DNA from 3 places in the Isoptericola sp. b408 genome. Region 3 is predicted to be linked to each of the others. Evidence: riboswitches for the same ligand, from Rfam matches in the RefSeq annotation. Region 3 holds a riboswitch; each other region holds the start of a gene.

Region 1 (5,160 bases), on a different contig from region 3:
AAACAGTTCATGGGACATCTCCTGGTACGTGTCGAGGCTCCGTCGCGCTCGCTGCCGGCCGTCCGGGGCCCCGCGGGTCGTGTCCTCCCATTCTCCCAGCGTCCGGGTGACACGCACGAGGTGTGCACGGTGGGCGTGGAGGCCGGGGGTGCCGCATGATGGCGGGCGAGGAACACGCCGGCGGACCCGACGGAGGGTGAGCGCATGGGAACCGCGGACCAGGTCCAGCTCATCGCCTACGCCGACCGGCTCGGCGGCGACCTGCGGGGGCTGGCGCGCTTCCTGCGCCGCTACGAGGTCGCCGAGTCGTTCGGGGGCGTGCACGTCCTGCCGTTCTACACGCCCTTCGACGGCGCGGACGCCGGCTTCGACCCCGTCGACCACACGGCCGTCGACCCGCGCCTGGGGACATGGGACGACGTGCGTGACCTGTCCCGCACCCACGACGTGATGGTCGACCTCATCGTCAACCACGTCTCCGCCGACTCCGCGGCGTTCCGCGACGTCGTCGCCCACGGCGACGCCTCGCCGTGGGCACCGATGTTCCTCACGATGTCGTCGGTCTTCCCGGACGGCGCACGGGAGGAGGAGCTGGCCCGCATCTACCGGCCCCGGCCCGGGCTGCCGTTCACGGCGCTGCGGCTCGGGGACGCGCTGCGCTACGTGTGGACGACGTTCACGCCCCAGCAGATCGACATCGACCTGAGCTCCGAGCTCGGCCAGGACTACCTCACCTCGATCCTCGACACGGTCGCGGCGGCCGGGGTGCGCCAGGTGCGCCTCGACGCCGTCGGGTACGCGGTCAAGACGCCGGGCAGCACGTGCTTCATGACGCCCGAGACCTTCGCCTTCATCGCGGACTTCGCGGCACGGGCGCGGGAGCGGGGTGTGGACGTCCTGGTCGAGGTGCACTCCTACTACCGGCGTCAGATCGAGATCGCGCGGGAGGTGGACCTCGTCTACGACTTCGCGCTGCCTCCGCTCGTGCTGCACGCGCTGTACACCGGCGACGGCACGGCGCTGCTCGACTGGCTGCGTGAACGTCCCCGCAACGCCGTCACGGTGCTCGACACCCACGACGGGATCGGGGTCATCGACGTCGGCCCCGACCAGACCGTCGAACCGGGGGAGCCGGATCGCCCCGGCCTGCTGGACCCGGCCCAGATCGACGCCCTCGTGGAGGGGATCCACGAGCGGACCGGCGGTGCGTCGGCCGCGGCGACGGGTGCCGCGGCGTCGAACCTCGACCTGTACCAGGTGAACTCGACCTTCTACGACGCGCTCGGCCGCGACGACGCGCGCTATCTCGCCGCGCGAGCGCTCCAGCTCTTCACGCCCGGCATCCCGCAGGTCTACTACGTCGGCCTGCTGGCGGGAGAGAACGACGTCGAGCTCCTGCAGCGTACGGGCGTGGGGCGGGACATCAACCGCCACCACTACACGGCGGAGGAGATCGACGCCGCGCTCGAGACGCCGGTGGTGCGGCGGATGCTGGCCCTGTGCCGGTTCCGCAACACGTTCCCGGCGTTCGACGGCGACGTCGACGCGACGCTCCACGGCACGGTGCTGAGCATGGAGCGCCGCGGCGTCGAGGTGCCCGACGCCGTCGCGGTCCTCGAGGTCGACCTGGCCAGCGGCGCCGGGACCCTGACCTGGTCCTCCGGTGGGCGGGGCGAGGCGTCGGTCGACCTCGCCGCCTTCACCCCGGACGACCTCGGCGGCCCGGTGGGGCCTTGAGATCGTCCGGTCTCAGCCGCCCATCTCGGTGACGGCGTCCGTGTACTCCCAGTGCCACGGCTCGTACTTGTCGTAGATCGCCCAGTCGGGGTTGTCCCAGCCGTAGGCCGGCGCGTTCGCGCGGAGCCAGTCGTAGCGGCTGCCGGAGTACGTCTCCGGGCAGAGGTCCACGGCCAGACCCCACCCGTGGTTCGAGGTGCCGGGCGTGGCGGCCAGGTACCCCTTGGCCTCCTTGGTCGCGACCTGCGCGGAGTAGCTCCGGTAGCCGTCGGTGATGCACATGTTCTCGCCGAAGACCACGCGGTAGGCCAGGTTGAGCCGGGCGAGGGCGACACCCGCGTCGGCGCGGATCCGGGTGGTCCCGTCCCACAGGGTGCACATCTCGCTCTCGGGGACGTACCCGTTGGACCCGGTGCCGCTGGCGTAGCCGTCGCAGCCGGGCAGCGGCGGCGGCGGGGGCTCGGGCGCCGCCTCGACGGACAGGGCGACCTTCTCCGCGGACATCGTGGCGTCCGCCGGCACGACGGTGCCGCCGACCGAGCCACCGGCCGCGCGGGACGTCGTCGGCGCGGCCCGGTCGGCGTTCCGGGAGGCGGCCTGGCCACGGTCGGCGAGCAGGGCCGCCTGCTTCGCGGCGCTCGTCACGGCCGCGAGGTCGGCGGCGGCGTCACCCGGGGCGCGGACGCCGGAGGGCGCGGCCTCCGGGCTCGTGGCGCGCGGCAGCTCGGTCGTGTTGGAGGCCACGGCCATGCCGGTCGTGGTCGCCATCGTGACGGCGAGGCCCAGGCCGATGCTCAGCGGCCAGCTCGTGGGCGCGAGCGAGGACCAGGTCGGGCCGGTGCGGCGGCGTCGAGCCGCGTGGCTCGCGGTGTGTCGTCCCTTGGCACGTGCCCTCGTGGGTGCGGGTCGTGCGGTCGCGTCGGGGAGCGCGGGCAGGTCGCGCGTGTGCCTCATCGGGCGGTGCGGGGTCGCATCGAACATTCTCCTGGCGCCTGCGGGGTTAGCTGTCGGGTTCGGGTCGGAGACTGACCCGGCCGGCAGGGCGTCCCTGCACGGCTTCACCCCGAGGGCACCGTGGTGCCCGAGAGTGGGTCCCCCGTCCCTGTCGTTCGTGTCGTCCGGCTCCGGGGCGGTGACAGGGCTCGGCGCCCGCCTCGGACATCTCACCTGGGGTGTGAGCTGCCTGGACACTATCCCTCCCGCCGCGAGTTGTCACGGGTAGATCACGGGTGCGCTACGTTGACCAACCTCTGACCCGATTCGCAGGAAGAAGGTGGACGATGGCGGAACGGACGTCACGTCGTTCGACGATCGCCGTGCTGGGCCCGGGGGGCGTCGGCGGGCTGGTGGGAGCGCTGGCCGCCCGGGCGGGCCATCGCGTGATCGTCCTGGCCGGCCCCGAGACGGCGTCGACCCTCCGTTCCGACGGCCTCCGCGTCACCAGCGGCTTCTTCGGGGACTTCTCGGCCGAGGTCGAGGCGGACACCGAGCTGCGCGAGCCGGTCGACCTGTGCCTGGTCGCCGTCAAGCACCCGTCGCTGCCGGAGGCCCTGGACCGGGTCCCCGCCGAGCACGTCGCCGCCGGGCTCGTCGTGCCGCTGCTCAACGGGGTCGAGCACGTCGCCGCCCTGCGCGAGCGGTTCGCGCCGGCGTCCGTCGCCGCCGGTGTCATCCGCGTCGAGTCCACCCGGACCGCTCCCGGGCGGATCGTGCACGGCAGCCCCTTCGTCGAGGTGGACCTGGCCAGCAGCACCGCGCCCCCCGACCGGCTCGAGGCCGCGGCGACGATCCTGCGGGACGCGGGGGTCACCACGCTGGTCCGCGACGACGAGGGGGCGATGCTGTGGGGCAAGCTCGGGCTCCTCGCGCCCTTCGCCCTGCTGACGACCTACCACGGGGAGCCGATCGGGACGCTCCGGACCGAGCGTCGCGACACCCTCGCGGCGCTCGTCGCGGAGGTCGCCGCGATCGGCCGGGCCGGCGGCGGTCCCGACACCAGCCAGACGGCCCTGCGCTTCTACGACACGTTCCCGCCCGAGGCGCGCTCGTCCATGCAGCGTGACGCCGAGGCCGGGCGGCCCCTGGAGCTCGACGCCATCGGCGGGGCCGTGCTGCGGGCCGCCGACCGGCACGAGGTCCCCGCACCCCTCACCCGGCGGCTGGTGACCGAGCTCGGCCGGTCCTCGACCTCGTCACCGGGCGCCTCGACGGGAGCCGGCGCCACTGGGTAGCGAGCAGGTGCCCCGGGGGGACATCCTGGAGCCGGCCCCTCGAGGACGAGGTCGACGACGACGGAGGATCCCATGACCGCGAGTCCGCCCGCCACGACCCCGGACGTCGCGACGCCGGACCCCGCGCAGCGTCAGCCGGCACCCCGCACCACCCACCAGGTCGTGAACCAGCCGCCGGAACGCGTCGACGTCAACGAGTACCTGGACTTCCCGGTGCTGCGCGAGGCGGTGCACGCGTTCGGCGGCGACTGGGGCGAGGAGCGACTGGTCGAGGCCGGGGCGCACGTCGGGACCGCGGCATTCCAGCACGCGGCCGAGCGGGCGAACATCCACGAGCCGGTGCTGCACACCCACGACCGGCGTGGCCGCCGCCTCGACGAGGTCGAGTACGACCCCGCCTACCACGAGGTGCTCGCCGCCGCCGTCGAGCGCGGGGCGCACACGGGCGCCTGGGCGGAGCCGGGGCCCGGGGCGAACGTCGTGCGGGGCGCCGTCTTCTCGCTGTTCTCGCAGGTCGAGCCCGGCCATGCGTGCCCCGTCTCGATGACGCACGCGGCCGTGCCCTCCCTGCGGCACGCGCCGGAGCTCGCCGCCGTCTGGGAACCGCGCCTGCTGTCGTCCGCCTACGACGGCACGCCGGCCGCTCCCGGGGACAAACCCGGCGTGCTCGTCGGCATGGCCATGACGGAGAAGCAGGGCGGGTCGGACGTCCGCGCCAACACCACGGCGGCCGTCCCCGCCGGCCCGGCCGGGACGTACCTGCTCACCGGGCACAAGTGGTTCTGCTCGGCCCCGATGTCGGACGCGTTCCTCGTCCTGGCCCAGGCCGGAGGCGAGGACGCCGGGCCGCCCGGGTCACCGACGTGCTTCCTGGTGCCGCGCGTCCTCGAGGACGGCACCCGCAACGCGTTCCGCATCCAGCGGCTCAAGGACAAGCTCGGCAACCGGTCGAACGCGTCGGCGGAGGTCGAGCTCGACGGCACCGTCGGGTATCTCGTCGGGGAGCCCGGCCGCGGGGTGCGCACCATCATCGAGATGGTGTCGCGCACCCGGCTGGACTGCGTCCACGGGTCGGCGGCCGGCATGCGCCAGGGGGTCGCCGAGGCCTTGTGGCACGCGGACCACCGCAGCGCGTTCGGGGCGCACCTGGTCGACCAGCCCGCCATGACGGCCGTGCTCGCCGACCTCGCGC
Region 2 (5,160 bases), on a different contig from region 3:
CGGGGTGGCGGACCCCGACCGGCCCACGGGGTCCTTCCTGTTCCTCGGGCCGACCGGTGTCGGCAAGACCGAGCTCGCCAAGTCCCTGGCCGAGTTCCTCTTCGACGACGAGCGCGCCATGGTGCGCATCGACATGTCCGAGTACTCCGAGAAGCACTCGGTGGCGCGGCTGGTCGGCGCACCCCCCGGGTACGTCGGCTACGAGGAGGGCGGGCAGCTCACCGAGGCCGTGCGCCGTCGGCCCTACTCCGTGGTGCTGCTCGACGAGGTGGAGAAGGCCCACCCCGAGGTCTTCGACATCCTGCTGCAGGTGCTCGACGACGGTCGCCTCACCGACGGCCAGGGCCGCACCGTCGACTTCCGCAACACCATCCTGGTGCTGACCTCGAACCTCGGCTCGCAGTTCCTCGTCGACCCGGTGATGGACCAGGAGGCCAAGCGCGAGAGCGTCATGACGGCGGTGCGCACGGCCTTCAAGCCCGAGTTCCTCAACCGGCTGGACGACGTGGTCCTCTTCGACGCGCTGTCCCTCGACGAGCTGGGACGGATCGTCGAGCTGCAGGTCGCGGCGCTCGCCCAGCGGCTGGCCGACCGGCGCATCACGCTCGACGTGACGCCGTCCGCTCGCCGGTGGCTGGCGGTCGAGGGGTACGACCCCGCCTACGGCGCCCGCCCGCTGCGGCGGCTCGTCCAGCGCGAGATCGGCGACCGGCTGGCCCGCCGGCTGCTGTCCGGCGAGACGGCCGACGGGGACACCGTCGTCGTCGACCGGGTCGAGGGTGCCGAGGGGCTCTCGCTGGCCTGATCGTCGCCGGGACGACGACGGCCCCGCCCTCCGTGCGGAAGGCGGGGCCGTCGGGCGCTCGCGGCGCCCGGACCGGTGCCGGTCAGATGCGGATGAACCGCGGGCTGCTCTGCCAGATCTGGCGCTTCACCACGCCGACGCCCGGACGGGCCGACTCGATGATCCGGCCGTTGCCGGCGTAGATCCCGATGTGCCCCGGCGAGTAGACCAGGTCGCCCTGCCGGGCGTTGCTGCGCGAGACGCGCGTGCCGAGAGAGGCCTGGGCCGACGACGAGCGCGGCAGGGTCTTGCCGATCGCCTTCTTGTACACGTAGGACGTGAACCCCGAGCAGTCGAACCCGGTGGCGGGCGACGTGCCGCCCCACGAGTACCGGTGCCCGATGTAGTTGTGGGCGACCCGGACGACCTTCTGGCCGCGGGTCATCTTCGGCTTGACGTGGACCTTCCGGTACTTGGTCGACTTCTTGAGTCCCTCGGCCCGGGCCGGCACCCCGACGACGCGGATCCTGTTCTTGCCCAGGTCGTACTTGCCGAGCCCCGGCCGGAACCGGACGACCCCGTACTTGTTGGTCTTCTTCACGGCGACCTTGTCGCCGGAGATGAACAGGCGCACGCGGCCCTGGACGGGCTCGCCCCACTTGCGCAGCTTCACCGTGTACTTCGGGCGGGTGTGCCACTTGCCCTTCGTGGCCGTGTGACGGCTCTTGGAGACGTACATGTTGGTCGTCGCCTTGGGCTTGATCCACACCCTGCGGTGCTTCGTCACCTGCTCCAACCCGGTGGAGGCGGCCGGCGCGACGACGACGCGGATGCCGTTGCGGCCGACGTCGTAGTGGGAGAACCCGGGGCGGAAGTGGATCGTGCCGTCCCCGTCGAGGCTCTTGACCGCGACCTTGGTGCCCTGGACGTAGAGCCGGACCCGGCCGGCGAACGCCTCGCCGTCCGCGGTCGCGCGGACCGTGTAGCGGGGGCGGGTGTGGCCCTGTCCCTTGCGGCCGGTGCTGCGGGACTTCGACACCGAGACGTCGGGCGTCGTGCTCACGACGACGGGCTCCTCGGTGGCGGTGCCGGTGTCCTCGGCGGCCGGTTCCTCGGTCGGGGTCGTGGTCGTCCCGTCCGTGGTGGTCGTCGGCTCGGGCGACGCGGTGTCCTCGACGACGGGTTCCGGCGTCGGGGTCGCGGTGCCGTCGGAGACCGACGTGTCGGTCGCGTCCGTGGTGGTCGTGCCGGCCGAGGTGGTATCGCCGGCGACGGTCTCGTCCGTGGTGGTCGTGAGCGCGTCGTCGGCGGCGGCCGATCCGGCGCCGGCGACCAGCGTGCCGCCGGCGAGGGCCGCCGTGAGCGTCATGGCGACGGCGGCGTGGCGTTTCCTGGGGGTGCGCACGGCACCCTGCGGGCGCGCAGCATCCAGCGAGGGTGTGGACATGGGGTACTCCTCCAGCCGGCGAGATGAGCTGTCGGGTTAGGCCGAGAAGTGGTGGCCTGCCGCCGATGGACGGCTTCACCCCGAGGGTGGCGCTGACGTCACCCGAAGAACCTGGGTCTCCCGCTGCTGCCGTCGGTGCTCCGGTGGGCCGTCCCGTCGGCAGCACTGGGCACCGGGCCGGTCGCCGCCCGGTCTCCGGGCGACGACAGGACGCTAGCCCCGAAACGGTCGGAGGTCACGGTCAGATAACGGTCACCTCCTGCGCCGATGGTGGAGGCGGTGTGAAGGGATCCGGCGGCGGGACGCTGTCCGACATGACGGACACGGCACGCCGGAACCGTCGGAAACGGCCGTCGACCGAGGGCCGGGATCGGGCGATCGACCCATCCGGGGTGCCGGGGAGGTGAAGATCGGGCACCGATCCGATGACGTTCCCGGCCGCTCAGTCCAGGAGCGAGCCGGTCCGCGTGCCGTCCACGACGGCCACGCACAGCCCCGTGCGGTCCCCGGCGGCCCAGGACTCCTCGCTCGGCGCCCAGACCACCAGCTCGACCCGTGTGGAGTCGTCCGCGCGCGCCTGCGGGCCCAGGAGGTCCGGGGTGCAGCCCCGCGCGGTGCGGGCCGCGGCCTCGTCCGCGCCGGGCCAGACGGCGTCCGCCGACGCGTCGGTGCGCCCGACCACCTCGGCCGCGTGCGGCTCGCCGCACGGCACCACCTCGACGCGTCCCACGGCGCCGTCGGTCGGGGCCTCGGCGAGGCACGAGCCGAGGACGAGCTGCACGGCGTTGACGGTCTGCGGCGCGGTGACGTCGGCCGCGACGGGTTCCCACGCCTCCTCGCGCGTGCTCGTCGTCAGGTAGGAGGCCCCCACGGCGCCGCCGACCACGAGCAGGATCAGGGCGAGGACCGACAGCACCCAGATCCGGGCCCGGCGCCGCGCCGCGGCGCGCTCGGCCGGCGTGGGTCCGGGGGCGCCCCAGCGGGCCCCGGGGTCCACCGGCCGGCGGTCCGATGCGCCCGTCGGTGCCGGGCCGGGGGAGGGACGGGCCGGACCCCGCGTCCCGTCCGGGGCGGGGCCGGACGCCTCCGGGCCGGGCGAGGCGAAGGAGAGGTCGTCCTCGGGGCGCTCGGTCATGGGAGCCAACCTACCGAGCCGGGCGCTCCTTCCGGGTCCGGGCGGTTCAGACCCCCACGCGGCGCTCGACGCCCGGCAGGTCGTCCTCGCGCAGCACGTCGGACAGCCGTCGGCGGTCCAGGCGGCGCACCCACCCGGCCCGTGCGCCGTCCGGTCGCGCCTCCTGCAGCACCCACCGGCGGACGCCGAGCGCGGTGAGGCGCGCGCCGATCGCCAGGACGTCCTCGCGGGTGTGCACGGTGGGGTCGACGGTGGTGCGGATCTCGTGGTCGACCCCGGACTCGACCACGAGCCGGGCCGACTCCCACGCCGCCCGCCCGGACGGTGCCGCTCCGGTGACGAGCTCGTACCGGTCCGGCACCGCCTTGATGTCCAGGCCGACCCAGTCCACCAGGGGCAGCACGCGGGCGAGCCGGGTCGGCCAGGGGCCGCCGGAGTGCACGCCGACCTCGAGCCCGAGGTCGCGGACGTCGCGGCAGGCGTCCGCCAGGCCGGGCTGGAGGGTGGGTTCACCGCCGGAGATCACCAGGCCGTCCAGGAGGCTGCGGCGCTTGCGCAGCAGCTCGAGGACCTCCGACCAGGTCGCACCGGGCCGCCGCCGGGGGTCGATCAGGGAGGGGTTGTGGCAGTAGGTGCACCGCCACGGGCATCCCTGGGTGAACGCGGTGGCGACCAGACGACCGGGCCGGTCGACCGTCGAGAACGGCACGAAGCCGGCGATGCGCAGCGGTGCCCGGGCCGGCGCGTCAGGCGACATCGACGGTCACCGCCGCGGGCTCCCGGGAGGCCGCGGGCTCCCGGAACGGCACGCGCTCGGCGTACTCGCCCTGCTTGCCGGTGTTGAAGGACGCCACGGGGCGGAAGTACCCCATCACCCGGGTCCACACCTCGGTCCCGGCGCCGCAGGTCGGGCAGGACCGCACGTCGCCCGCGAGGTAGCCGTGCGTGGCGCAGATCGAGAACGTCGGCGTCACCGTGAGGTAGGGCAGCCGGTGGTTCTCCAGGGCACGGCGCACGAGCAGCCGGCACGACTCGGCGCCGGACATCTGCTCGCCCAGGTAGAGGTGCAGCACCGTGCCACCCGTGTAGCGCCGCTGCAGCTCGTCCTGGCGGGCGAGTGCCTCGAACGGGTCGTCGGTGAAGCCGACCGGGAGCTGGGTGGAGTTCGTGTAGTACGGCTGCTCCGGGGTCCCCGCCTGCAGGATCCCCGGGTAGCGGGCGCGGTCCTCGCGGGCGAACCGGTAGGTCGTGCCCTCGGCAGGGGTCGCCTCGAGGTTGTACAGGTGGCCGGTGCGCTCCTGGATCTCGACGAGGCGCGTGCGCAGGTGGTCGAGCAGCTCGAGGGCCGTGGCGTGCCCGGCCGGCGTGGTGATGTCCTCGGTGTCGGCGGTGGCGTTGCGGATCATCTCGTTGACCCCGTTGACGCCGATGGTGGAGAAGTGGGCGTCGAGCGTCCCGAGGTAGCGCCGCGTCCAGGGGTACAGCCCGCCGTCCATGAGCCGCTGGACCGTCTCGCGGCGTGCCTCGAGACCGTCGGCGGCGAGGTCGACGAGGCGGTCCAGCGCCGCGTACAGCGCCTCGCGGTCCGGGCCGTGGACGTGCCCGAGCCGGGCGCAGTTGATCGTGACCACGCCGAGCGAGCCGGTCTGCTCGCCGGACCCGAACAGCCCGTTGCCGCGCGCGAGCAGCTCGCGCAGGTCGAGCTGGAGGCGGCAGCACATCGAGCGCACGTCGCCGGGGTTCAGGTCGGAGCTGATGAAGTTCTGGAAGTACGGCGTGCCGTACCGCGCGGTC
Region 3 (5,160 bases):
CAGGCACGCCTCCGCGGACATCTCGACGAGCACCCCGGCGGCGTCCCCGGTGGCGACCGTCCCCGTGACCGGGACGCCGATCCCCTCGACCCTTGCCGTGGCCTCGGACAGCACCGCCTTGGCCCCCTCGGCGATCGCGGTGTCGTCGAGGGCCGCGTAGCCGCCGTCCAGGGAGGCGGCCGTGAAGGACGGCAACGAGTAGCTGCACACGACGTGCAGGCTCCACCCGACACGTGCCGCGTACGCCGCGGCCCAGTCCAGGGCGTGCATGCTCGCGTCGGAACCGTCGACCCCCACCAGGACGACCTCAGGACGTGTCATCTCGCGCCTCCCGTCTGCGTCCGGACCTCGCCGTCCGGCATCCGCCTGGTTCAAGCCTAACGAAAGCGCCCCGCAAGACGCAGCAAAGGCCGCCCGGCGACACCGCGTGGCGCGCTCGGGGGCCGGGCCGTGCCCGGACGCACGACGCCCCGGCACTCACGAGGAGTGCCGGGGCGTCGGGGCGGACGGTCGAGGCGTCGGTCAGCCGGTGACCCGCAGGAAGGTCGGGCTGGACTGCCAGAGGCTGGACTGGCGGACGGTCCAGCCGCCGGGGCGCGTGGCCTCGATCTGCTGGCCGTTGCCGATGTAGATCGAGATGTGCCCCGGGGACCAGATGAGGTCGCCCGGCTGCGCCGACGACTGCGAGATCTGCGTCGTGTTGGACGCGCTGAGGATCGCGCTCGAGGAGTGCGGCAGCGAGACGCCGACCTGCGCGTACACGTAGGTCACCAGGCCCGAGCAGTCGAACCCGGACGGCGAGGCGCCGCCGACGACGTACGGCGTGCCGAGGTAGCGGGCCGCGATGGACACGACCTGCGAACCCCGCGAGCTGTCGGCCGTCGGCGTCGAGGAGCTGGAGCTGGAGCTCTCGGTCGAGCTCGACGAGGACGAGGACGACGACGAGGACGAGCTCGACGTCGACGTGGGCTCCCGCTCGGCGGAGCGCGAGGTGGTCGTCTCGCGCACGGGCTCCGGCTCGGGCTCGGGCTCGGGGGCCGCCTTGATGTCCGCCTTCTCGGCGATCTTCGGCGTCACGCGCTCGACCTGGACCTTGGCACCGGAGTCGACGGTGACCACGGGCGCGGACTCCAGGGCCTCGCGGGCCTGGTCGGTCAGCGAACCGAGGTCCACGGTGCTCAGCTTCTTGGCCGCGTCCGAGTCCACGGGCGCGGCGTGCGCGGCGGTGGCGCCACCGATCGTGGAGACCAGCAGACCGCCGGCGGTGGCCATCACGGCAGCACGACGGCTCGCGGCTGCAGATGGTGCGGTGATGGGGCGGCGGGCGGCCAGGTGCCGACCGCGCGTCGTGGTGCGTGCGTTCACGTCTTCCCTCTCCTGTCCGCCTACGAAGTCAGCTGTCGGGTTCGGGTGGGAGAAATCACCCGGCCCCACGGTTCGGACGAACCGTGGGACTTCACCCCGAGGACACCGTGTCCGGTGCCCGAGAGTGGGTCCCCCGCCCCTGCCTAGGGTCTCGGTTCCCGACCGGCGGCAGGGCTCGGCGTCCGGTCGAGGTCCGGCAGACTGCTCCACCGGACGCGAGAACGGTATCTGATACACGCCCCGATGTCACGTTTCGATCACGATCTGCGGCGATACACGTCCGAGGGGCCCGCAGAGGGCACTGCGCCCCCCGCTGAGTCCCTCGAGGGGTGTCCGGCGTCCGGGACCCCCGGGAGCACCTCGCGGCACGACAGAGGGCCCTGCCGCGCTCTGCGCGCGACAGGGCCCTCGGCACGAGGTGCCGGCGTCTCAGCCGACTCGGATGAAGGTCGGGTTGGACTGCCAGATGTTCCGGAACTGGATCGTCTTGCCCGGACGCGGGGCGTCGATCTGCGTGTTGCCACCCGCGTAGATGGAGATGTGGCCCGGGGTCCAGATGAGGTCGCCCGGCTGCGCGGCGGAGCGGGAGACCACGCTGCCGGCGTAGCGCTGGTCCGAGGACGACCGCGGCAGCGAGATACCGGCCTGGGCGTACACGTACTGGGTGAACCCGGAGCAGTCGAAGCCGGACGGCGTGGTGCCACCGGAGACGTACGGGACGCCCACGTAGCGCGAGGCGATGGAGACGATCGTCGACCCGACGGCGGAGTCCGGCACGGCCGTGGTGGCCGAGGAGGACGTCGTCGTCGAGGAGGAGGAGGACGAGCTCGAGAGCGACTCGCGCTCGGAGGAGCGCGACGGCGCCGCCTCGCGCACGGGCTCCGGCTCGGGCTCCGGCGCGGCCTTGATGTCCGCCCGCTCGACGATCGTGGGCGTCACGCGCTCGACCTGGACCTTGGCCTCGGCGTCGACGGTGACCACCGGGGCCGCCTCGAGCGCCTGGCGCGCCTGGTCGGTCAGCGCACCCAGGTCCACGGTGCTCAGCTTCTTGGCCGCGTCCGCGTCCACCGGCGCCGCGTGGGCGGCGCTCGCGCCACCGATCGTGGAAACCAGGAGACCACCGGCGGTCGCCACCACAGCAGCCCGACGGCCTGCGGCCGCGGAGGGGGCCGCCATCATGGGGCGGCGTGCGGCGCGGTGCTTACCGCGCATGCTGCGAGCAGTCACGTTCAACCTCTCCGTTCGCCTACGAGGTCAGCTGTCGGGTTCGGGTGGGAGAAAACACCCGGCCCCGCGGTCCGTACGAACCGTGGGACTTCACCCCGAGGACACCGTCACCGGTGCCCGAATCGTGGGTCCCCCGCCCCTGTCGTGCGGTCATCCGTGGGAACCAGGACGGTGACAGGGTTAGGCGCCCGTCCCGGTACTCGCGCGAGACACCCGCGCGAGCGAGTCTGACCGTACCGGAACCTCCCCGCCGATGTCACGCTCCGGTCACGTCTCGCGTCCGATGCGTCGCGTCGAGATCTCAGCGGGCTGCGACGAAGAGGTGCTTGGCCAGCTCCTCCGGCAGCTCCAGGGCACCGTCACCGTCGACCAGACGGACGACGAAGTCGTCGCCGGCGCGCTCCACCTCGATGCTCGCGCCCGGGAAGAGGCCCGCGTCGGACAGCCGCAGGAGGAACTCGTCGTCGACCTGGACCGGCTCGGCGATGCGGCGCAGCACGACCGTCGCGGAGGCGTCGGCCCCGGACTCCAGGTACAGCGGCAGGGACTGCACGCCCTCGAGGAACGGCAGCTCCTCGTACTGCTCCCCCAGCTCCGACAGCCCCGGGATCGGGTTGCCGTACGGGTCGTGGTGCGGGTGGTCGAGCAGGGTCACCAGCCGACGCTCGACGAGGTCGCTCATGACGTGCTCCCACCGGCAGGCCTCGTTGTGCACCTGCGGCCAGTCGAGCTTGATGACGTCGGTGAGCAGACGCTCGGCCAGACGGTGCTTGCGCATGACCCGCACGGCCTTCTCCTGACCGTCGGCGGTCAGCTCGAGGTGCCGGTCACCGGTGACGACGACCAGACCGTCCCGCTCCATCCGCGCGACCGTCTGGGAGACGGTCGGGCCCGAGTGCCCCAGACGTTCCGCGATCCGGGCGCGCAGCGGCGTGATGCCTTCCTCACCCAGCTCGTAGATCGTCTTCAGGTACATCTCGGTGGTGTCGATCAGGTCCGTCACGTCCGCTCCCGTCTTGAGGCCCGGGCCTAGTCTATTCGCATGACCCTCCAGATCCCCGCGTCGATGCTGCCCTCCGACGGCCGCTTCGGCTCCGGCCCCTCCAAGGTGCGCACGGGCCAGGTCGAGGCCCTCGTCGCGGCCGGCGACCCGGCACGCCCGGTGCTCGGCACGTCGCACCGGCAGGCGCCGGTCAAGGATCTGGTGCACCGGGTGCGCACGGGCCTGACCGAGTTGTTCGACCTGCCCGCGGGGTACGAGGTGGCCCTCGGCAACGGCGGGTCGACCGCCTTCTGGGAGGTCGCCACGGCGTCCCTCGTCCGACGGCGGGCCCAGCATGCCGTGTTCGGGGAGTTCGGGGCCAAGTTCGCCGCCGCCACCGCCCGGGCACCCTTCCTCGACGACCCCGAGGTGGTCGAGGCCGCACCCGGGACGGTGGCCCACCTGACGCCGTCGGACGCCGTGGACGTCTACGCCACCCCGCACAACGAGACCTCGACCGGGGCGGTCGCCCCCGTGCGCCGCCCGGGCGGCCCCGACCAGCTCCTGCTGACCGACGCGACCTCGGGTGCGGGCGCGCTGCCGGTCGACCTGCACGAGACCGACGTCTACTACTTCGGCCCGCAGAAGGCCTTCGCCGCCGACGGCGGCCTGTGGCTGGCGCTGTGCTCCCCGGCGGCCGTGGAGCGCGCCCGGGAGGTGGAGTCGTCCGGCGACGGCCGGTGGGTGCCGGAGTTCCTGTCGCTGACCACGGCGCTGGAGAACTCCCGCCAGGACCAGACGCTGAACACCCCCGCCGTCGGGACGCTGGTCATGCTGGCCGACCAGGTCGAGTGGCTGCTCGAGCACGGCGGGCTGGACTGGTCCGTGCGCCGCTGCGAGCGCTCGGCGCAGGTCCTGTACGGCTGGGCGGCGGCGACGCCGTGGGCGACACCCTTCGTCACCGACCCGGCGGAGCGCTCCCCGGTGGTGGGCACGATCGACCTGGACCCGTCGGTCGACGCGGGGGCCGTCGTCGGGCTGCTCCGCGACCACGGGATCCTCGACGTCTTCCCCTACCGCAAGCTGGGCCGCAACCAGCTGCGCGTCGGCATGTTCCCCGCGGTGGACCCGGACGACGTCGCGGCGCTCACGGAGTGCATCACCTACGTGGTCGACCGGCTCGGCTGACGAGGCTGACGGGGACGGCGAGCGCGGCCGGCGCGCCCGACGTCAGGCCGGCCGGGCCTGCTCCGCCGGGACCGGCTCGTCCCCGGCCGGGACCGGCGGGTCGAGATAGACGACCTCGAGGTGCGGTCGGCGCAGCAGCCGGTAGCGCACCGTGACGCGCCAGGACCGCATCGCCCAGACGGTGGCCGCGAGCGCCACGGCGAGGGTGGTGATCGACCCGACGAGGATCGACCAGCGCGGCCCGAACGCCTCGCCGATCCAGCCGACGACGGGTGAGCCGATCGGCGTGGAGCCGAGGAACACCATCATGTAGAGGGCCATGACCCGCCCGCGCATCACCGGGTCGATCGAGGTCTGGATGGTGGAGTTGGCCGCGGTCATCATCGTCAGCGCGGACA

Evidence for each region. Region 3 has a riboswitch for cyclic di-AMP ahead of Q6347_RS12970 (C40 family peptidase). Riboswitches for the same ligand answer to the same signal wherever they lie in the genome.
Region 1: it holds a riboswitch for cyclic di-AMP, as region 3 does, so the genes downstream of both, Q6347_RS00900 (D-alanyl-D-alanine carboxypeptidase family protein) here and Q6347_RS12970 (C40 family peptidase) in region 3, are expected to answer to the same signal.
Region 2: it holds a riboswitch for cyclic di-AMP, as region 3 does, so the genes downstream of both, Q6347_RS02790 (C40 family peptidase) here and Q6347_RS12970 (C40 family peptidase) in region 3, are expected to answer to the same signal.

Annotation. Positions count from the first base shown of each region.
Region 1 is NZ_JAUQYQ010000001.1:192,238-197,397, reverse strand. It holds gene Q6347_RS00910 (DUF2180 family protein) at 1-11, opposite strand, end outside; gene gtfA (sucrose phosphorylase) at 205-1,737, shown strand; gene Q6347_RS00900 (D-alanyl-D-alanine carboxypeptidase family protein) at 1,750-2,691, opposite strand; cyclic di-AMP (ydaO/yuaA leader) riboswitch at 2,711-2,877, opposite strand; gene Q6347_RS00895 (ketopantoate reductase family protein) at 3,018-3,968, shown strand; gene Q6347_RS00890 (acyl-CoA dehydrogenase family protein) at 4,041-5,160, shown strand, end outside.
Region 2 is NZ_JAUQYQ010000001.1:616,462-621,621, forward strand. It holds gene clpB (ATP-dependent chaperone ClpB) at 1-805, shown strand, start outside; gene Q6347_RS02790 (C40 family peptidase) at 888-2,231, opposite strand; cyclic di-AMP (ydaO/yuaA leader) riboswitch at 2,236-2,379, opposite strand; gene Q6347_RS02795 (septum formation family protein) at 2,674-3,366, opposite strand; gene Q6347_RS02800 (anaerobic ribonucleoside-triphosphate reductase activating protein) at 3,413-4,123, opposite strand; gene Q6347_RS02805 (ribonucleoside triphosphate reductase) at 4,113-5,160, opposite strand, start outside.
Region 3 is NZ_JAUQYQ010000004.1:314,366-319,525, reverse strand. It holds gene Q6347_RS12980 (universal stress protein) at 1-321, opposite strand, end outside; gene Q6347_RS12975 (C40 family peptidase) at 523-1,365, opposite strand; cyclic di-AMP (ydaO/yuaA leader) riboswitch at 1,368-1,532, opposite strand; gene Q6347_RS12970 (C40 family peptidase) at 1,795-2,592, opposite strand; cyclic di-AMP (ydaO/yuaA leader) riboswitch at 2,595-2,758, opposite strand; gene Q6347_RS12965 (metal-dependent transcriptional regulator) at 2,894-3,595, opposite strand; gene serC (phosphoserine transaminase) at 3,635-4,762, shown strand; gene Q6347_RS12955 (MFS transporter) at 4,805-5,160, opposite strand, start outside.